Regions from separate parts of the Pseudomonas cerasi genome, predicted to be linked through region 2. Evidence: predicted binding sites of a transcription regulator. Region 2 holds the regulator's gene; the other holds the start of a gene.
What was found. Region 2 encodes sigma-54, which starts transcription at its own class of promoters, with help from an activator protein. Its sites were predicted from a motif close to ANTGGCATNNANNTTGCTNT; they were not measured.
Positions count from the first base shown of each region.

Region 1 (10,990 bases), on a different contig from region 2:
TGTCGGCGGCGATCATCCCGGCCTCGACCAGAAACGTACCGACACCGCACATCGGGTCAGCCAGCGCGCCGCCCTCGGCAGCGATGCGCGGCCAGCCAGCACGAATCAGGATAGCGGCGGCGAGGTTTTCCTTCAGCGGTGCAGCGCCCTGCTGCAGACGGTAACCGCGCTGGTGCAGGCTATGCCCGGACAGGTCGAGGGACAGAATGGCTTCGCCGCGATCCAGGCGCAGGTGCACGCGCAGATCGGGGTTGATCTTGTCGACCGAAGGACGCTCGCCATCCGGAGTACGCAGCTTGTCGACGATCGCATCCTTGACCTTCAATGCACCGAAATGGGTGTTATCGATGCCCGAACCATGACCACTGAATTCCACCGCAATGGTGCCGTCGGATTCAAGATGATCCTGCCACTCGACATCCAGTACGCCGTGGTAGAGGTCTTCGGCATCCTTCATCGGGAAGCGCTTGAGCACCAGTAACACGCGGTTGGCCAGTCGCGACCAGAGACACAGCCGGTAAGCGGTCTCCATGTCGGCCGAGCCGCGAATGGCTGAAGTGTGCTCGCGGGTCTCTTGCAGGCCCAGCGCAGTAGCTTCCTCGGCAAGCAGGCCTTCGAGGCCCTTGGGGCAAGTGAGGAAAAGTTCGTAGCGATCCGACATGTGTATTCCAGGGCCTGAGCCGTCTGCGGCGGGCAACGCATTGCCCTGCCAGATTTGAACAGGCGTCTTTCATGGAGAACGCCTGCGTGGCACGTGATGTGTGCCGGTCCACCGCATGATCCTGTCATGTCATTGCGGCAGTTCTGGCGCGTATTAGAACAGATATCAGGCAAGTCGATGTCGGCAATAAGGCACGCAATCAAAAGTGGTGTTTTGAAAAGTCACATTTTTGCAGCGCCGATCATGACCCTTCGTCGCTTAAGCAACCAAGGCATTGAGCCAGTATATGAGCCTGATAAGCGATTTCAATTAGCCTGCAAACGCCCATGTTCAAGGGGCTGCAGAAAAAATCATGCTTGAAACAGATCATCGCTTATTGCTCGACAGACCTGAATGTGACGTGCTTATGACAAAACGATCATTCACACCGCCCTGCGCTTTGGTTAGAAATCGTCTCAGGTCATCGCCGCAATGGTGGTGGCATCAAGGCCCGCGACGCCGGCAGCGGGCCCCAACGGCAGAAGATTCTGCCCGACCTCATCACGGGGTCTCAGGGATATTACAGTCAACAGACGAGGGCATTACCCTATGAGAAGACTTAAGCGTGATCCGTTGGAAAGAGCATTTTTACGCGGATATCAATACGGCGTTCATGGTAAATCCCGTGAGCTTTGCCCTTTTACTCTACCGTCAGTACGCCAGGCATGGATCAATGGCTGGCGCGAAGGACGCGGCGACAACTGGGACGGTATGACCGGCACTGCGGGCATCCACAGACTCAACGAACTTCACGCGGTCGGATGAGGCGATTCACATCAAAGACTTTCGGCCTCTGTCGGGCCACACACATGATTGACTGATTCACACCTGCACCATGCACGCCCGACCCGGGCGGCGGGCCAACGCCCAGGGGCTCTCTTGCAGAGCCCCTTTTTTTACCCCGGGTTCAGCGTGCGGCGCGAGGCATCGCCGCAATGGCATCCACCGACTCGCGAATCAGCGCAGGGCCCTTGTAGATGAACCCCGAATAGATCTGCACCAGACTGGCCCCCGCAGCGATCTTCTCGGCGGCGTGTCGGCCTTCGGTGATCCCGCCTGCGGCGATGATCGGCAGACGCCCCGCGAGCTCACCGGCCAGGACCTTGACGATGTGCGTGCTTTTTTCCCGAACCGGCGCGCCCGACAAGCCGCCTGCCTGATCAGCATGCGGAAGGCCTTCGACGCCTTGGCGGCTAAGCGTGGTGTTGGTGGCGATGACTGCGTCCATACCGGACTCGATCAGGGCTGCGGCCACCAGCACGGTCTCTTCGTCGGTCATGTCCGGGGCAATCTTGATCGCCAGCGGCACACGCCTGCCATGCCGTTGCGTCAGCTCCTGCTGGCGCAGGCTCAGGGCCTGGAGCAGTTGCTTGAGCGAGTCGCCGAACTGCAGGCTGCGCAGCCCCGGCGTATTGGGCGAACTGACGTTGACCGTAACGTAGCTGGCATGGGCATAGACCTTGTCCAGACAGATCAAGTAATCGTCGACCGCACGCTCGACCGGCGTGTCGAAGTTCTTGCCGATATTGATGCCCAGAACGCCGCGATATTTTGCCGCTTCGACACGGGACACCAGGTTGTCGACACCCAGATTGTTGAAGCCCATGCGATTGATGATCGCCTCGGCGTTGGGCAGGCGGAAAATACGCGGTTTGGGATTGCCCGGCTGCGGACGTGGCGTCACTGTGCCGATCTCGACGAACCCGAAGCCCAGTTGCGCGAAGCCATCGATGGCTGCACCATTCTTGTCCAGGCCGGCTGCCAGCCCCACAGGGTTGGGAAATTCAAGGCCCATCACACTGACCGGCAACTTCGCCGGGGACTTGCTCAGCAGGCCATTGAGGCCCAGCCGTCCGCCTGCACCGATCAGGTCCAGCGACAGGTCATGAGAGGTTTCCGGGGAAAGTTTGAACAGTAACTGGCGGGCCAGGTTATACATGGCGGGATGGGCTCGTGAGCAGCTGAATTCAGGGTGGCGATTATAGACGTGTGCGGGCCTGTCAGGCGAGGCGCGCGACAAACTTGTTGCTCGCCCCTCCCCGGCGATGGCATATGCCTTGCTTGAAACCGCTATCGGCACTCACTCCAACGGCGGAGCGGTGCATGGACAACGGCGTCGCTTCGACACTTGCATTGCAATGGGTCGGACGACGCCTTTTTTCTGGACGGACCTTTGATGAAGCACGCGCGATGAACGAACGAACCGGTAATGCGCTGGACTGGGTGGCCGGTAGCGACGCCCCGGAAATGAACAGCCTGGACGTGGGCTTCATGGCATTGACCGACTGCGCCCCGCTGGTGGTCGCGGCCACTCAGGGTTTCGCCCAGCCTTACGGTCTGAGCCTGAACCTCGAGCGTCAGACCTCCTGGGCCGGGCTGCGCGACAGGCTGGTCAGCGGGCAGTTGCAGGCGGCACACAGCCTGTACGGTCTGATCTATGCGGTGGAACTGGGCATCAGCGGTGGCCCGGCGGCCGACATGGCCATCCTCATGGGGCTCAACCAGAACGGCCAGTGCATCAACCTGTCCCGCGAGTTGCAGCAGGCGGGCGTGATCACTCCTGAAGCACTGGACAAACGCGCGCACCAAAGCGGATCAAGGCTGACCTTCGCGCAGACCTTCCCCACCGGCAACCACGCCATGTGGCTCTACTACTGGCTGGCCAGTCAGGGCATTCATCCGCTCGATGATGTGACCAGTGTCGTGGTGCCGCCCACGCAAATGGCGCAACACCTGCAGGCTGGGCGCATCGACGGTTTCTGCGTCGGCGAACCCTGGGCCGCTAGCGCCGTTCAGCAGCAACTGGGCTTCACCATGGCGACCAGCCAGTCGATCTGGCCGGATCACCCGGGCAAGGTGCTGGGCTGTACCCGTGAATTCGTCGAGCAGAACCCCAACACCGCCAGAGCGCTGATCATGGCCGTACTGGAAGCGAGCCGCTTCATCGAGGAAAACGATCATAACCGGCGCAGCACCGCACAACTTCTCAGCGGTGCCGATTACCTGGACACCTCAGTGGACTGCATCGAGCCGCGCCTGCTCGGTCAGTACAGCGACGGTCTCGGCAATCGCTGGCAAGACCCTCACGCGGTCAGCTTCCATGCCCAAGGACAGGTCAACTACCCCTGGCTGTCCGACGGCATGTGGTTCATGACCCAGTTCCGACGCTGGGGCCTGTTGCGCGAAGACCCGGATTACCTGGCGGTCGCCAGTCGCGTCCAGCGACTCGACCTGTACCGTCAGGCGGCCAGCGCGCTGGGCATCGACGTACCCGCCGCAACCATGCGCAGCAGTCAGCTGATCGATGGCAGGATCTGGGACGGCAGCGATCCGGCGGGCTACGCGCGTAGCTTCAAGCTCCATTCGCTGGCCGACGACGCGCCCGCTGTGGCCAGTCGTTGACGGAGAACGTGACCATGCTGCGTATCCTGCTTATCAATGACACCGCCAAAAAGGTCGGTCGCCTCAAGTCAGCCTTGATAGAGGCCGGTTTCGAAGTGATCGACGAATCCGGCCTGATCATCGACCTGCCCGCACGCGTCGAAGCCGTGCGCCCGGACGTCATCCTCATCGACACTGAATCGCCAGGTCGCGACGTGATGGAGCAGGTGGTGCTGGTCAGCCGCGACCAGCCACGTCCCATCGTGATGTTCACCGACGAGCACGATCCAGGCGTGATGCGCCAGGCCATCAAGTCCGGGGTCAGCGCTTATATCGTCGAGGGGATTCAGGCACAACGGCTGCAACCCATTCTGGATGTGGCAATGGCCCGCTTTGAAAGCGATCAGGCGCTGCGTGCGCAATTGCATGCCCGCGATCAGCAACTGGCCGAGCGCAAGCGCATCGAGCTGGCCAAGGGGCTACTGATGAAGATGAAGGATTGCAACGAAGAAGAGGCTTATACGCTGATGCGACGTCAGGCAATGAGTCGTCAGCAGAAGCTGATTCAGGTGGCCGAGCAGATTATCGCAATGAGCGAACTGCTGGGCTGAAGCCAGGAAGAACGCCTGCCCGCACAGGCGTTCTTCACCGTTTACAGAGGCGCAGCCTGTCAGCTCAACTGCACATCCTTCATCGCCGGGACGTAGCCGTAGTCATACTCTTCCTGCACGAACGAGCGGTCGCCCTTCAACAGGATTCTGACCGTCGGCGCCTCGGTGCCGCCGATACGGTAGTCATCGCCGCTGGTGGGCACGCTGTCGATGAACGAAGTCACCAGGCCGTTGGGCATCACACAGTGGGAGTACGTCTGGAATGGCTGTGCAGGCGGATTGCCCAGCACCAGTCCGGAAGCGTTCATCGGCCGGTAAGGCCCGAACAAATGCTCGCCCACAAAACCGTAAACGCCGTCCGGCCCGGTCACACCGTCGGCATACGTAAACTTGTGACTAATGGTGAATAAATAATACTTGCCGTCCTGAAAGACATAATGCGGACGTTCAGTCTGGTCATTGACGCCCACCGCAGTCACCAGTGGCGGTAGTATTTCCCACTCTTCTCCGCTGAGATCTTTCGCAACTGCCAGGCCGATACAGCCCACTTGAAAACGCGCACCCCCCACTTCTTCATGGCCGGGTGGCACCGGGCCAAGTTCTGCAGCGCCAACGGTATGCGTACCGCGTTCACCGGCCACATTACCTTCATAGACCATATACAACTTGCCATCATTGGGATCAATAAACGGACTCGGGTCGCGGAAGTTCCACGTCGAGTTCTGCGCCTCGGTTTGATAATAAGTGCCGTCGGCCTCGAACAGTTTTTTGACCTGGGTAAAGTCTTTCAACTCCACGCCCTGATCGGACGTCACAATACGGCCGCGCACTTTGGCAATGGTCGCCCCCGGTGTCACGCAGGTGTAGTAAAGATCGATATCACCCTTGTCATTCAATAATACCGGTGTGCCCGCCCACTCACGGGTGGTGGGCGACACGCCTTCGGCCATGACCCGGCCACCGAAGATCCAGTTCTTGCCGGTGCGCGAATACCAGTAGCACATGCGCGCCCGTCCATGACGATCCTCCCAGTCGCGCTTGATGTCGTAGCGGCCGTTGGCGCCGAGATACTGCGGGTCGTCGGGGTGGCGATCAGCCGTCAGTGTGACGATAACCGACCAGCCGTTGACTGAGACCACCGTGCCGTCAAGCTCTCGCAACGGCATGGTGTCCCAGATGAAGACCTTATCACTCATGACCGGAAAGTCCGCTTTTACCAATGGCTGCGTGGTGGTCGGGTCATTTTCATTGACCTTCAACGCATCGGCACGGGACCAGATGGTAGGTGCGTAATTGATGTTACTCATGATGATGATGTCCTTTGCTGGCGCCTGTACAAGCAGCGCGTATAGGAAGGCAACACGGCAGGCATGCGTGCAATGCCGAGGTGCAGAGTGTGTCGGGCATTCAGGTGTCGAGGACAGCCGGACGCCGATAAAAGAGCGAGTAGCCGATGACTTCTTTCAAAGTAAGCATTTATCGAGATTGACTGGCAAACTGCAACTACAGATTACCGGATTGAAAAGTGAAACCACCTTTTTAATAAGCGTCACACGTCGCAACAGAAGCGATGCTCTCAGAGATGCCACGCAAAGTAAATTAAATATTTACAGCGTTGCTATCGTAAAACTGCGAGAGCTGCGCATTAAATTATATATATTAAGTCCACCATAGCTGCATATCGAAACAGCATCACAATGACAGTACTTACACGCAAAACTGATGGCACATTAAATAATATTAAATAGTTTAAACTTTAATAAAACATACTTAAATCCTGTTAACTGCCTGTTTCTGTTGACTGATACGGACTGTGCAAGCCGTTATCTGGCTTTTCGCCGCCACGCCCTTTTTTGCAGCGCGTCTGATGGCCCACGCCCGGTTCGAGGTCATACATCAGTCTGCTCGCAGTCTCTGAAAGCCATACAACCTGCCTGCAACGTATGGCTGACGCGCCTGCACGACCATTGGCCCGTCTATTGCTAATGCAATCGCACCGGTAGCCAACGGCGGCTATCACCTTTTACGACAAAGACGTCGCTCATCTCTTTCCGCCCCGTGGACAGAGAGGCGACGTTTTTTGCGTTTTGGCCCCGGCGAAGGGGCCGGTGGAGTCGCCGTCATTCGGAACACTCCACCACAGCGTCTGAACCACCCGTGTCGCGGTCATGGCCCGACTGACTAACTAGCAGATGATGAGGTGTGCACATGGATACAAGCTTCTGGAAGGCAGGCCACAAACCGACCCTGTTCGCGGCCTTTCTCTATTTTGACCTGAGTTTCATGGTCTGGTACCTGCTGGGCCCACTGGCGGTACAGATTGCCACTGACCTGCACCTGACCACTCAGCAACGTGGCCTGATGGTCGCCACGCCGATTCTGGCGGGCGCGGTGCTGCGCTTTTTCATGGGCCTGCTGGCCGACCAGCTGTCGCCCAAAACCGCCGGAATCATCGGCCAGGTGATCGTCATCGGCGCGCTGCTGGGTGCCTGGCAATTGGGCATTCACACCTACGGCCAGGTGCTGGTACTGGGCGTGTTCCTCGGCATGGCCGGTGCCTCGTTCGCCGTCGCGCTGCCCCTGGCGTCGCAATGGTATCCGGCGCAGCACCAGGGCAAGGCCATGGGCATCGCCGGTGCGGGCAACTCCGGCACTGTACTGGCCGCGCTGATCGCGCCGGTGCTGGCCGCCAGTTTCGGCTGGGGCAACGTCTTCGGCCTGGCGCTGATCCCGCTGGTTCTGACCCTGATCGCCTTCACCCTGATGGCCCGCAACGCCCCGCAACGCAGCAAACCCAAATCCATGGCGGACTACCTCAAGGCGCTGGGTGACCGTGACAGTTGGTGGTTCATGTTTTTCTACAGTGTGACGTTCGGTGGCTTCATTGGCCTGGCCAGCGCCCTGCCCGGCTATTTCAACGACCAATATGGCTTGAGCCCGATCACTGCCGGTTACTACACCGCTGCCTGTGTGTTCGGTGGCAGCCTGATGCGTCCGTTGGGTGGTGCGCTGGCCGACCGTTTCGGCGGGATTCGCACACTGACCGTGATGTATGCGGTTGCCGCCATCGGCATTGCCGCCGTGGGCTTCAACCTGCCGAGTTCGTGGGCAGCACTGGCGCTGTTCGTGGCCGCGATGCTGGGCCTGGGGGCCGGCAACGGCGCGGTGTTCCAGTTGGTACCGCAGCGCTTCCGCAAGGAAATCGGGGTCATGACCGGCTTGATCGGCATGGCCGGTGGCATCGGTGGCTTCCTGCTGGCGGCGGGCCTGGGCAGCATCAAACAGAACACCGGCGACTACCAGTTGGGTCTGTGGCTGTTCGCCGGCCTGGCGATACTGGCCTGGTTCGGCCTGCTGAACGTCAAACGTCGCTGGAGAACCACCTGGGGTTCGGCCGCGGTCACGGCGGCCCGGGTCTGAAGCGCCGATGACCCTGCAACTGCAGTTCGCTCAATTCAGCGCCAGCGGACCGCGAGCGGAGAATCAGGACGCCGTGCGCCTGGTCACGCCAGTCCCGGCACTGGCGGCCAGCAAGGGCTATCTGTTCGCCCTTGCCGACGGCGTCAGCCAATGTGCCGACGGCGCACTGGCCGCGCAATCGACCCTGCAGGCGCTGGCCCTCGACTATTACGCCACGCCGGAAACCTGGGGCGTGGCGCAGTCCCTTGATCGCCTGCTGCTGGCGCAGAATCGCTGGCTGCTGGCCAACGGCCTGTTGACCACCCTCAGCGCTCTGGTACTGCGTGGCAGGCGTTTCACCCTCGCCCATGTCGGCGACTGCCGGGCTTACCGCTGGCACACCGGAACGCTGAAACGCATCAGTGAAGATCACGTCTGGGAACAGGCCGACATGCAGCATGTGCTCAAACGTGCGCTGGGCCTGGATCAGTACGTGGTCATGGATTACCTGGACGGCGAGCTGTGTGAAGGCGAACGCCTGCTGCTGGTCAGCGACGGCGTATGGGCGGCACTGGGCGATGCAAGTATCCGCTCGATTCTGGGCGAACAGCACGACCTCGACGCGGCAGTGAAAACCCTGGTCAGCGCGGCGCACCTGGCCGGCAGTCAGGACAATGCCAGCGCCCTGCTGATTCAGGTCGACACGCTCGGCGAGGACGATCTGGGCGATACGCTACTGCAATTGCAGCAATGGCCGCTGCCACCCGCACTCAAGGCCGATCAGACATTCGAAGGCTGGAAAGTCGTCAGCATCGTGGCGCAATCACGCCAGTCCATCGTTTATCGAGTCACCGATATCAATGAGCAGCCCTGGCTGCTGAAGACCCTGCCAGCCAGTCGTCATGACGAGACCGGTGCCGGTCAGGGCTTACTGCTAGAGGAGTGGTTTCTGCGTCGGGTCGCCGGGCGCTTTTTTCCCGAGATACACCCGCTGCCAGACCGTCAGCATCTGTATTACGTCATGCGCGAGTATCGCGGGCACACACTGGCCGAGCGCTTCACCGACAAAGGGCCGTTGCCGCTGGCCCAGTGGCAGGACTTGGCCACCCGACTGTTACGGGCCACGGGCCTGCTGCATCGACGCAACATCATCCATCGCGATATCAAACCGGAAAACCTGCTACTGGCCGACGACGGCGAGTTGCGCCTGCTGGATTTCGGCCTGGCGTTCTGCCCGGGCCTGTCGGCGGTCAACACCGAAGACCTGCCCGGCACACCCAGTTATATAGCACCGGAAGCCTTCAACGGCGCCGAACCGCATCCGCAACAGGACCTGTACGCAGCAGGCGTCACCTTGTACTACCTGCTGACAGGGCAATACCCTTACGGCGAGATCGAAGCCTTTCAGCACCGTCGCTTCGGCGCACCGATACCTGCCAGTCGTTACCGACCGGATCTGCCACAGTGGCTGAGCCAAAGCCTGGACAAGGCACTGCACGCCGACCCGAGCCAGCGTTATGAAACCGCCGAACAGTGGTTGCTGGAGCTGGAGCAGGCCGAGCATCGTCCGCTGGTGGCAAAGCCGCGTCCGCTGCTGGAACGCGAACCGCTGAAAGTCTGGCGAACACTGGCGTTGCTCTCTCTGCTGTTCAACCTGATGCTGGTGATCTGGTTGATGGGCCGCCACTGAGCCCTTGCGCCCCGCTTCTGTGCAACGCGCCTCAACGCGGTGCAGAAAGCGCCAGGGTTATCGACTGCACACCGCGCAGGCTGGCAAATCCGAGTTGGCACAAGCGCTGCATGGTCACTGGCAGATAATTCATAACACGCCGCCCTCAACGATGAAGGCTGCGTCTCCCGAGCGAACGGGACCGGACAAAGGCGTCCTCGTCAGGCCACTGACGGGACGCCTTTTTTTGTTTGCGCGAAACGTATCGAGCACGCGCTGCAGTGACTCGGAGGCAAGATGACCAAACTCAAACTGGTGATGATCGGCAACGGCATGGCCGGCGTGCGCACACTCGAAGAGTTGCTGAAACTGAGCGAAGACCTTTACCACATCACGGTCTTCGGCGCCGAGCCACACCCCAATTACAATCGCATTCTGCTGTCGCCGGTACTGGCCGGCGAGCAGAATTTCGAAGACATCGTGCTCAACGACCTCGACTGGTACGAACGCAACGGTATCCGGTTGTTGCTCAACCGTCGCGTGGTGAAGATCGACCGCATCAGACGCCTGGTGATCGCCGATGACGGCACCCAGGCCCATTATGATCGGCTGCTGATTGCCACCGGTTCGCGGCCGTTCATACTGCCGATCCCCGGCAACACGCTGAACGGTGTGATCGGTTATCGCGACATCGGCCACACGCGGCAGATGATCGACACCTCCGTCACGCACAAGCGCGCAGTCGTCATCGGCGGCGGACTGCTCGGCCTGGAAGCGGCCAACGGCTTGAGCCTGCGCGGCATGCACGTGACGGTGGTGCATAACGGCCAGACGCTGCTGGAGCGCCAACTGGACAAGACCAGCGGGCGCATGCTGCAAGCGGCGCTGGAAAAGCGCGGCCTGAGCTTTCGGCTCGACGAACAGACCAACGCCTTGCTCGGCGATGATCAGGGCCGGGTAACCGCGGTGCAATTCAACAATGGCGACAGGATCGACGCCGATCTGGTGGTCATGGCAGCAGGCATACGGCCCAACACCGAATTGGCCGAGCAAGCCGGCCTGCCCTGCAACCGTGGCATTCTGGTCAATGACACCTTGCAGACCTACGACCCGCGCATCTACGCAATTGGCGAATGTGTCAGCCACCGTGGCATCGCCTATGGGCTGGTGGCGCCGCTGTTCGAGCAGGCTCGGGTCTGCGCCAACCACCTTGCGCAACTGGGCTTTGCG
Region 1 is NZ_JAQJVM010000001.1:1,307,877-1,318,866, reverse strand. Features, by position in the region: gene rlmKL (bifunctional 23S rRNA (guanine(2069)-N(7))-methyltransferase RlmK/23S rRNA (guanine(2445)-N(2))-methyltransferase RlmL) at 1-661, opposite strand, end outside; gene rmf (ribosome modulation factor) at 1,250-1,465, shown strand; gene PI739_RS05600 (quinone-dependent dihydroorotate dehydrogenase) at 1,608-2,639, opposite strand; gene PI739_RS05595 (CmpA/NrtA family ABC transporter substrate-binding protein) at 2,891-4,102, shown strand; gene PI739_RS05590 (ANTAR domain-containing response regulator) at 4,117-4,692, shown strand; gene PI739_RS05585 (glycoside hydrolase family 68 protein) at 4,752-5,999, opposite strand; gene PI739_RS05580 (nitrate/nitrite transporter) at 6,901-8,112, shown strand; gene PI739_RS05575 (bifunctional protein-serine/threonine kinase/phosphatase) at 8,120-9,781, shown strand; partial or broken gene PI739_RS05570 (NAD(P)/FAD-dependent oxidoreductase) at 10,058-10,990, shown strand, end outside.
Region 1: a site for sigma-54 is predicted at 2,745-2,764, ahead of PI739_RS05595 (CmpA/NrtA family ABC transporter substrate-binding protein). Genes of this name have one in related genera too.

Region 2 (10,990 bases):
GGTCGCGCCCGCGCGGGTATCGGCTACCTGCCACAGGAAGCCTCGATCTTCCGCAAGCTCTCGGTGTCCGACAACATCATGGCGATTCTCGAGACCCGCAAGGAGCTCGACGCCGGTGCACGTCGCAAGGAACTGGAAAGCCTTCTGCAGGAGTTCCACATCACCCATATCCGCGACAACCTGGGCATGAGCCTGTCGGGTGGTGAACGTCGCCGTGTGGAAATCGCCCGAGCCCTGGCCACCGCGCCGAAATTCATCCTGCTGGATGAACCATTCGCAGGTGTCGACCCTATTTCGGTAGGCGACATCAAGCAGATCATTCACCATCTCAAGGCCAAGGGTATCGGTGTGCTGATCACCGACCACAACGTCCGGGAAACACTGGATATCTGCGAAACGGCCTACATCGTTAACGATGGACAGCTGATTGCGGAAGGCGACTCCGAGACCATTCTGGCGAACCAGCTGGTGAAAGAGGTCTACCTCGGCCACGAGTTCCGCCTTTAATCGTCTGCCCCTTTGCGCTTCGCAGCCGATTGATGCCTACGCAGTGTATTGACAACATTTTATTTGTCATATCACTCTAGGCAAATGCACAGGTTTCAGGCATATAATTTGCTTAATTTGGCGCCACGGCGCCTGTAGTAGATGGCGCATGCGCGCCGGCGAATAAGGTGTTTAGCCCCTGCCATGAAACCATCGCTAGTCTTGAGAATGGGCCAGCAGCTGACGATGACACCGCAGCTGCAACAGGCAATCCGCTTACTTCAGCTTTCAACTCTGGATCTTCAGCAGGAGATCCAGGAAGCGCTGGAGTCAAATCCTATGCTGGAGCGGCAGGAAGAAGGCGACGACTTCGACAACTCCGACCCGCTTGCCGACAACATCGAACAAAAGCCCAACCCCGACGTTCAGGAACCGACCTATCAGGAATCCGCGCCTACCGTGGACAATCTTGAAGACGGTGAATGGAACGAGCGCATTCCCAACGAGCTGCCCGTCGATACCGCATGGGAAGACATCTACCAGACCAGCGCCAGCAGCCTGCCAAGCAACGATGACGACGAGTGGGACTTCACCACACGCACCTCCGCCGGTGAAAGCCTGCAAAGCCACCTGCTGTGGCAGTTGAATGTTGCGCCGATGTCCGACAAGGACCGTCTGGTGGCGGTCACGCTGATCGACTGCATCAACAATCAGGGCTACCTCGACGAGACGCTCGATGAGATTCTCGAGTCGTTCGACCCTGAGCTGGACATCGAGCTCGACGAGATCGAAGCCGTACTGCATCGCATCCAGCAGTTCGAACCTGCCGGCATCGGTGCTCGCAATCTGAGCGAATGCCTGCTGCTGCAACTGCGCCAGCTGCCAGCGAAAACGCCGTGGCTGACAGAAGCACAGCGCCTGGTCAGCGACTACATCGATCTGCTCGGAAGCCGCGACTACGGCCAGCTGATGCGGCGCATGAAGCTCAAGGAAGACGAGCTGCGCCAGGTCATCGAGCTGGTGCAAAGCCTCAACCCGCGTCCAGGCTCGCAGATCGAATCCACCGAAGCCGAATACGTCATTCCGGACGTGATCGTGCGCAAGGACAACGAACGCTGGCTGGTCGAACTCAATCAGGAGTCGGTGCCACGCCTGCGGGTCAATCCGCAATACGCGGGCTTCGTGCGGCGCGCTGACACCAGCGCAGACAACACCTTCATGCGCAATCAGTTGCAGGAAGCGCGCTGGTTCATTAAAAGCCTGCAAAGCCGCAACGAAACACTGATGAAGGTCGCCACGCAGATCGTCGAACACCAGCGCGGTTTCCTCGAGTACGGCGACGAGGCCATGAAGCCGCTCGTCCTGCACGACATTGCCGAGGCAGTTGGCATGCACGAATCGACTATCTCGCGGGTGACCACGCAGAAATTCATGCACACCCCACGTGGCATTTACGAGCTGAAATACTTCTTCTCAAGCCATGTGAGCACCTCCGAGGGCGGAGAATGCTCGTCCACGGCAATTCGCGCAATCATCAAAAAACTGGTTGCGGCGGAAAATCAGAAAAAGCCGTTGAGTGATAGTAAGATCGCTGGTTTACTGGAGGCACAAGGCATTCAAGTAGCCCGTCGCACAGTCGCCAAGTACCGTGAGTCTCTCGGGATCGCCCCTTCCAGTGAGCGTAAGCGACTGATGTGATGCAGGCCGAGCCACAGCGTCCCAGTGGCAGGCGCCATGCCTGCCTCTTTATGCACTGGCAAAGGAGAAAGCTGTATGCAAGTCAACATCAGTGGACACCAACTGGAAGTGACCAAACCCCTTCGTGAATACGTTGAGCTCAAGCTCAAGAAGCTCGAAGGGCATTTTGACAAGATTACCAACGTGCAGGTCACGATGACGGTCGAAAAGCTCAAGCAAAAGATCGAAGCCACGTTGCACATCCATGGTGGAGAGGTCGTTGCCAATGCTGAACATGATGACATGTACGCTGCCATCGACCTGCTCACTGACAAGCTAGACCGACAATTGCTCAAGCATAAGGAAAAGCAGCAAAGCATCCTCAAAGGTGCGGCCGCTCGCTAACGCCCATTTAATGATCCGAATCGAAAATATCCTGACCCCCGGCCGCTCCCTCGTGAACGTGCCGGGTGGCAGCAAAAAGCGTGTACTCGAAGAAATTGCCAACCTGATCGGCCGTGAAGTGCCGGGCATGGTCTCGGATACAGTATTCGCAAGCCTCGTTGCCCGGGAAAAACTGGGCTCGACCGGTTTTGGCAACGGTATTGCCATTCCCCACTGCCGCCTTGCTGACTGCAGCGAGCCTGTCAGTGCAGTCATTCACCTCGCTACACCCGTGGATTTCGACGCCATCGATGGCGCGCCGGTTGACCTGCTGTTCGTCCTGCTGGTCCCGCAAGCCGCTACCGATGAGCACCTGGAGCTGCTGCGCCAGATCGCCAGCATGCTCGACGACAAAGATGTGCGTAAGCGCCTGCGCAGTGCCGAAAGCGCTCAGGCGCTTTATCAAGTGGTGCTGGACGTGCAGAACGGAAACTGACCATGCGCATGATCATCGTCAGCGGTCGCTCCGGCTCAGGCAAGAGTACGGCGCTCGATGTGCTGGAAGACAACGGTTTTTACTGTGTCGATAACCTGCCGGCAGGTCTGTTGCCGGAGCTGGCGGAACGCGCGCTGATCAACACCGAACTCGCCGAACCGCTGCTGGCGGTTTCGATAGATGCGCGCAACCTGCCCAGCCATCTGACCCGTTTTCCGCAGATGCTGAATGAAGTCCGCGCGCGCAATATTCAGTGCGACGTGCTCTACCTGGATGCAGACGAAGCCACACTGCTCAAGCGCTTCTCGGAAACCCGGCGCCGCCACCCCCTGAGCACGGCCGATCGTTCGCTGGCCGAAGCGATACGCGACGAGACCGCACTGCTTGGCCCGATCATCGATCTGGCCGACCTGAAGATCAACACCACCCACCTGAACCTCTATCAGTTGCGCGACGCGCTCAAGCTTCGCCTGCTGAACAAGCCGGAGCCAGGCACGGCGTTTCTGATCGAGTCATTTGGTTTCAAGCGTGGCATGCCCATCGATGCAGACCTGGTATTCGATGTGCGCTGCCTGCCCAATCCCTACTGGAAACCAGAACTGCGCGACCATTCAGGGCTTGAACAGCCTGTTATCGACTACCTGTCGGTGCAGCCTGATGTCGAAGAAATGTTTCAGGACATCTTTGCCTACCTGAACAAATGGCTACCCCGGTTTGCAGCCAGTAACCGTTCCTACGTTACCATTGCCATCGGCTGCACCGGCGGACACCACCGTTCGGTCTACCTGACCGAGCGGCTTGGTCAGGTTTTGCAACAATCACTCAAGAACGTTCAGGTCCGCCACCGCGACCTCAGCTGAAGGATTTTCACTGCGATGCCCGCTCGTCAAATCACCATCATCAACAAACTGGGCCTGCATGCCCGCGCTGCCGCCAAATTCGTCGGCGTCGCAGGCAAGTTCCCCTGCAAGATCAGGGTCGGCCGCACTCCGGAGAGCATGGTTGACGGCAAAAGCATCATGGCCGTGATGATGCTGGCTGCCGGCAAGGGCACCGAGATCCACCTGCACACTGAAGGCGAATTCGAACAGGAAGCGCTCGATGGCCTGGTCGAGCTGATCAACAACCGGTTTGATGAGGGCGAATAAGCCCTCGGACAAACGCGGTATACGTCACCACCAGCCTTGCAAGTGCATCCAGCTCAGCCCATGGGCAACCAGTAGCGCCATACCCGCCAACAACAGCACGCTACCCACTACCAGCCGAAATAACCGCGCAGTACTGAGCGTAAGGAATCCGAAGCGCATGGGCTGCCTTGGGTCCGGTTGCCAGGCTCAGGCCAGGGCGGCCTGATAACGGCGGGACACCTCATCCCAGTTGATCACGTTGTAGAACGCGTTGATGTATTCGGGACGACGGTTCTGATAGCGCAGGTAGTAAGCGTGCTCCCACACGTCCAGCCCTAGAATCGGCGTGTTGCCGTTCATCAGCGGGCTGTCCTGATTACCGCTGCTTTCCACCACCAGCTTCTTGTCAGGCGTGACGCTCAGCCATGCCCAGCCACTGCCGAATCGGGTCAACGCGGCCTTGGTGAACGCCTCCTTGAAGCTTTCGTAGCCGCCCAGTTGTTCGTCAATCGCCAACGCGACAGCGCCTGTGGGCAAGCCTCCCCCGCCCGGCACCATGACTTCCCAGAACAACGAATGATTGGCATGGCCGCCACCCTGATTGATCACCGCTGGACGCAGGTTTTCAGGCAATTGCTGGACACTGGCGACGAGTTTCTCGACAGACCAGTCCGCAAACTCCGTGCCTTCCACCGCTGCATTGAGATTGTTGATGTACGTCTGGTGATGCTTGGTGTAGTGGATTTCCATGGTTTGCGCATCGATATGCGGTTCAAGGGCATCGTATGCGTAAGGCAGTGCGGGCAAGGTGTATGGCATGTCAGTGTGCTCCGTAGAAAAGTCCGGAAGGGGCTCCCGAATGGCGTTGCAGCGCTGAGCGCGTATGCTCACCGCTGCTGTTCAGCAACCGATGGGTGCGCGGGTATTCGCCATGTTCGCTGATGAAACTCAGCAGCTCGGCGTAGGTTTTGCTGCTATGACGCAAGGCCGCCTCGCGCAGGGCGGGCGGGAGGCGCTGATCCTGTAGGGTCCGCAACAGGTGCTGGTGGATGGCACACAGGTACTCGGCGCTCTCCTCCGGCTGGCCCAGACTCAGGTGCAGATCCGCCAGGTTATGGTGAGAAATCACACAGGCCGCGACCGCTTCGTCGGCATCCGCCCAGCGTTCGAACAGGACTTGCGCCAACGCCAGCGCCTGAAGGTACAACTCGCGGGCCTCGACCCACTCGCCGAGATTGAAACAGCGATTGGCCTGCTCGATGGTGCGTTTCCAATGCTGCATGACATACCTCCAGGAACGTTGGCTAGGCAGCGACCATGGGCCAGGGCGTGGCGGTCAACCGCGTCAGGAACGCCTCTTGACGAGGTAATGCTCGATCAGCAGAGGCTCGTCGGTTTAAAGCGCACAACGAATCCGCAGACTCAAGCCACGCTGGTTTCCAGCGAAGACAACTCGTTCAAAGCAGACCCCGTGATCGCAGTTCATTTTATAAATGATATTCATTATTAAATGAGATAGAGAATCAACACAAGCCCGATCGTTTCACCGCCTTGCGCCGGTGAGCGTGAACATGCTTTGAGGGAAACGTAAAACGCGGGTTCGGAGGGAGGTTATTGGCGGTCAAAGCCGCAAGCGGATGGGTGACGCAGAGCGTCACGAAATGCATTCCCACGCTGGAGCGTAGGGAACGATAACCTCAACTATCGTGCGGCGCTCCGCGTCGCATGCCGTTCCGGACGCTCTGCGTCCTCTTGACGACGCAGAGCGTCGTGAACTGCATTCCCACGCTGGAGCGTAGGGAACGATCACCACGCTCTGCGTCCTTTTGACGACGCAGAGCGTCGTGAACTGCATTCCCACGCTGGAGCGTAGGGAACGATGATCACAACTATCGTGCCCACGCTCTGCATTTATGGGCACGATAGCCGGAATCGGGGGCCTGTCAGCTACCCGCTACGGTCATTCGCTCGATCAGTACCGAGCCGGTGCGGATGTTGCTGCGCAGCTCAAGATCGCTGCCAACGGCGACGATCTGCTTGAACATGTCGCGCATGTTGCCGGCGATGGTCACTTCCTGAACCGGGAACTGAATCTCGCCATTCTCGACCCAGAAGCCTGCCGCGCCACGCGAATAGTCGCCGGAGACCATGTTCAAACCGCTGCCCATCAGCTCGGTGACCAGCAAGCCGCGCCCCATGCGCCGAATCAGCGCAGCCTGGTCGTCCGAACCATGGGTGACGAACAGGTTATGTACACCGCCCGCGTTGGCGGTGCTCGGCATGCCCAGCTTGCGGCCGGAATACGTGCTCAGCACATAGGAAACCAGATCCCCACCTGCCACGAATGGCTTGGCGAAGGTCGCCAGACCGTCGCTGTCGAACGCCGAACTGCCCATCGCATGCTTCAGGTGCGGGCGCTCATCGATGGTCATCCACTCAGGGAACAGGCGCTGACCCAGCGCGCCTTCGAGGAACGACGATTTGCGGTACAGCGTGCCACCGGAAATGGCGCCGAGAAAGCTGCCGAAGAGGCCGCCCGCCAGTTCCGCAGCAAACAGCACTGGCACTTCACAGGTCGGCACCGGACGCGCACCCAGACGGCTTGCCGCACGCAACGCGGCCTTGCGGCCAATGCTCTGCGCATCGGCCAGCAGCTCGCCCTGGCGGTTGACGTCATACCAGTAATCGCGCTGCATCTGGCCTTCACCCTCGGCAATCATCACACAGCTGAGGCTGTGACGCGTTGAGGCATAGCCACCGATGAAGCCATTGCTGTTGCCATACACGCGGCAGCCCTGATGGGTATTGAGCGTAGTGCCATCGGCGTTCTTGATGCGGCTGTCGGCATCGAAGGCCGCCGCTTCGCAGATCAGCGCTTTCTCGATGGCCTGCTCGGGCGTGATGTCCCAGGTGTGATAAAGGTCAAAATCCATGACCTCTTTGGCCATCAGCGCAGCGTCGGCCAGCCCGGAGCTTTCATCTTCGGAGGTGTGCTCGGCAATCGCCAGTGCAGCGGCGACCGTTTCACGAATCGCATCGGCGCCGGTTGCCGACGTGCTGGCCGAGCCCTTGCGCTGCCCGACATACAGGGTGATACCAAAGCCCTGATCGCGGTTGAACTCGACGGTTTCGACTTCACGCTGACGGACCGATGTCGACAGCCCCTGGTCCACCGACACCGCGACTTCGCAGGCGCTGGCACCCTGACGCCGGGCTTCGGCGATGATCTGCTCGACCTGTTCCTGCAGTTCGGGCAAGGCTTGTGGGCCGACGCTTTGGGTTGCACTCATGACTTTCTCCATCAAATTCTTCTTTCAGCACAGGCCGAATACCGACCGGGCCGGACAAGCGGCCCACGACTGGTTATCATGGCGGCGTTTCTTTGCGGACTGCCCCCATGGTTGATTCTTACGACGACTCCCTCGACGGGGAGAAAAGCAAAACCCAGGTCAAACGAGAGCTGCATGCTCTGGTCGACCTCGGCGAGCGACTGACAACACTCAAAGCCGATGTGCTGGCCAAGCTGCCGCTGACCGACGCTTTGCGCAAGGCCCTGGCCGAAGCGCCCAAGCACACGGCGAACATCGCGCGAAAGCGGCATATTCTGTTCATCGGCAAGCTGATGCGCGATCAGGACCAGGAAGCCATTCTGGTGTTGCTGGACCAACTCGATGCCTCCACTCGCCAATACAATGAACGTTTCCACAATCTGGAGCGCTGGCGTGATCGCCTGATTGCGGGCGATGACGCCGACCTCGAGAAATTCGTTGTCGAATACCCCGATGCCGACCGTCAGCAGCTGCGTTCGCTGATCCGTCAGGCGCAACACGAAGTTGCACGCAACAAACCGCCGGCCACCAGCCGCAAAATCTTCAAATACATCCGTGAGCTGGACGAACTTCAACGCGGTCTGCGTTGATTTCGCCCTCGGGGCCGGCAGCAGAGGCAGCCGGCCCCGACTCACATTCAGCTACCGGTGCCACCCACGGTGATCGCGTCGATTTTCAGCGTAGGCTGACCCACACCGACCGGCAGCGACTGGCCATCTTTCCCGCACGTACCGACGCCGCTGTCCAGCGACAGATCGTTACCCACCATCGACACCCTGCTCATGGCTTCCGGCCCGTTACCGATCAAGGTCGCGCCTTTGACCGGCGCGGTGATCTTGCCGTCTTCGATCAGATAGGCCTCACTGGTTGAAAACACGAACTTGCCGCTGGTGATATCCACCTGGCCACCGCCCAGGTTGGCGCAGTAGATGCCGCGCTTCACTGAGGCGATGATTTCCTGCGGATCGCTCTGCCCGCCCAGCATGTAGGTGTTGGTCATGCGCGGCATCGGCAGGTGGGCATAGGACTCGCGACGGCCGTTGCCGGTACGTGCCACGCCCATCAGGCGCGCATTGAGCTTGTCCTGCATGTAGCCCTTGAGCACGCCATTCTCGATCAGCGTGGTGCATTCGGTCGGTGTGCCCTCGTCATCGACACTCAGCGAGCCACGACGCCCCGCCAGGGTGCCGTCGTCGACGATGGTGCAGAGTTTCGACGCAACCATCTCGCCCATGCGCCCGCTGTAGGCCGAACTGCCCTTGCGGTTGAAGTCGCCCTCAAGGCCGTGACCCACTGCTTCGTGCAGCAGCACGCCAGACCAGCCAGAGCCAAGTACTACCGGCAAGGTGCCTGCCGGGGCGGGAATCGCTTCCAGGTTGACCAGCGCCTGACGCAGGGCCTCACGGGCATAGCCCATGGCGCGATCGTCGGTCAGGAAATAACGGTAGTCGGTACGCCCGCCGCCGCCATGCCCGCCCCGCTCGCGACGGCCATTCTGCTCGACGATGACACTGACATTGAAGCGCACCAGCGGGCGCACATCGGCGGCAAGGCTGCCATCCGCGGCGGCCACCAGAATGCGCTCCCAGACGCCGGCCATGCTCACCGAAACCTGCTGGATACGCGAGTCCAGCGCACGCGTCGCAACGTCGATGCGCTTGAGCAACTCGACCTTCTCGGCGCGGCTCAACACTTCCAGCGGGTTATCCGGGGCGTACAACTGCGCCACGTCCTGCGAGGTGAAAGCCTGCACGCGACCATTCTGGCCAGCGCGGGAGATGGAACGCGCGGCCTGCGCGGCGGTGCGCAGTGCCTCGGCGGTGATCGCGTTGCTGTACGCAAAGCCGGTTTTCTCACCCGACTGGGCACGCACGCCCACGCCTTGATCGAGATTGAAACTGCCTTCCTTGACGATCCCGTCTTCGAGCGACCAGGACTCGGAGATCATGCCCTGAAAATACAGATCGGCCGCGTCGATTCCTGGCCCGGCCAGATCGCCCAACACGGACTGCAGGCTGTCGAGGTTCAGGCCACCGGGTGCCAGAAGGTGTTCGCTGACTGAGGACAGATCACTCATATTCACTCCGAAGCAGGCCGCATGGCGTCCTGCGAAAAAAAGCGCCGGTGACTGGACACCGGCATCCGCGCCCGTATGGACGCCTGTTCTTGACTGTCTCGTGTGGCCAGCAGCACCGCTTCACCCTGTGCCTGCTCGGCCAGTACGCGGCCCCATGGATCAACGATGGCCGCGTGTCCGTAAGTCTCGCGAGGCCCCGGATGGACCCCGCCCTGTGCCGCCGCCAGTACGTAACACTGGGTCTCGATGGCACGCGCGCGGATCAGAATGTCCCAGTGCGCAGCCCCCGTTACCGCAGTGAACGCTGACGGCGCGGTAATCAGTTCAGCACCGGCTTCACGCAGCGCGGTGTACAGCTCGGGAAAGCGCAGGTCGTAGCAAACGGTCAGCCCCAGACGCCCCACGGGCGTATCGGCTACCACCACACTGCTCCCATGAGCATAGTCATCCGATTCACGATAGCGGCCACTGTTGTCAGCGACATCTACATCGAACAGATGCAGTTTGTCATAACGGGCCACCTGCTCACCGTGCTCGTCGATCAACAGCGAACACGCCGTCACCTTGCCATCCGGCCGATCATCCGGCGGCAGTGGCAAGGTTCCGGCAACAATCCATAACTTGAGGTCGCGAGCGGCCAGTTTCAACCATGGCAGGATCGGTCCGTGCCCCTGGGCCTCGGCACGACCGATATCGGCAACGTCACGGCGCCCCATCGCGACGAAGTTTTCGGGCAGTACCGCCAACCGCGCGCCACCTTCAGCCGCCTGTTCCAGCAAACGCCGAGCACTGCCCAGATTAGCCAGGACATCGCTTTGGCTGACCATCTGAATCACCGCGAAGGACATGGCAACCCGCTCCTGAATGACATGGCCACCACTGTACTCCATGAGACGCTATTGGGGCTTTTCAAATGGCTTGTCGAACGTGATCTTCGGCTCTTTCCAAGGCCCTTCGACCTTGTATTGAACGCTGGCGAAACGCGCAACCCGGTCGCCCAGCAGCTTGTCGACCAGAAACAGCGCCCCGCCAATGGCGGGTGCGCCGACAATCAACGCAGCGATAGGCAGGTTGTTGGTGACCGGCAAGGTCACCAGCAGCTTCGCATCGACGCGATCACGAACCATGTCCAGGGTACCGTTGAGCTCCAGATTACTCGAAGGCCCGGTCAGGGTAATCGGGTTGCGCGTCACATAGACACCGTCGCTGGCGACCAGCAGCCCTTTGACCCGGTCGTAGCTCAGGCCTTTGCCCAGCAGGTCGGAGAAGTCCAGGCGCAGACGCCGGCCGATGGAGTTGAAGTTCAAAAGCCCGAATACCCGCAACGCCTGAGCACCGCCCTCGACTTCGACAAACTGGCCTCTGTTGAGCGTGGCATCCAGACTGCCGGAATAGCGCTTCAGACCGACCCAGG
Region 2 is NZ_JAQJVM010000002.1:1,083,826-1,094,815, forward strand. Features, by position in the region: gene lptB (LPS export ABC transporter ATP-binding protein) at 1-507, shown strand, start outside; gene PI739_RS13975 (RNA polymerase factor sigma-54) at 691-2,184, shown strand; gene hpf (ribosome hibernation-promoting factor, HPF/YfiA family) at 2,260-2,568, shown strand; gene ptsN (PTS IIA-like nitrogen regulatory protein PtsN) at 2,579-3,043, shown strand; gene rapZ (RNase adapter RapZ) at 3,046-3,903, shown strand; gene PI739_RS13995 (HPr family phosphocarrier protein) at 3,919-4,191, shown strand; gene PI739_RS14000 (hypothetical protein) at 4,216-4,350, opposite strand; gene PI739_RS14005 (superoxide dismutase) at 4,378-4,989, opposite strand; gene PI739_RS14010 (DUF2753 family protein) at 4,991-5,452, opposite strand; gene pmbA (metalloprotease PmbA) at 6,114-7,460, opposite strand; gene yjgA (ribosome biogenesis factor YjgA) at 7,568-8,089, shown strand; gene tldD (metalloprotease TldD) at 8,137-9,576, opposite strand; gene PI739_RS14030 (carbon-nitrogen hydrolase family protein) at 9,579-10,424, opposite strand; gene PI739_RS14035 (YhdP family protein) at 10,473-10,990, opposite strand, start outside.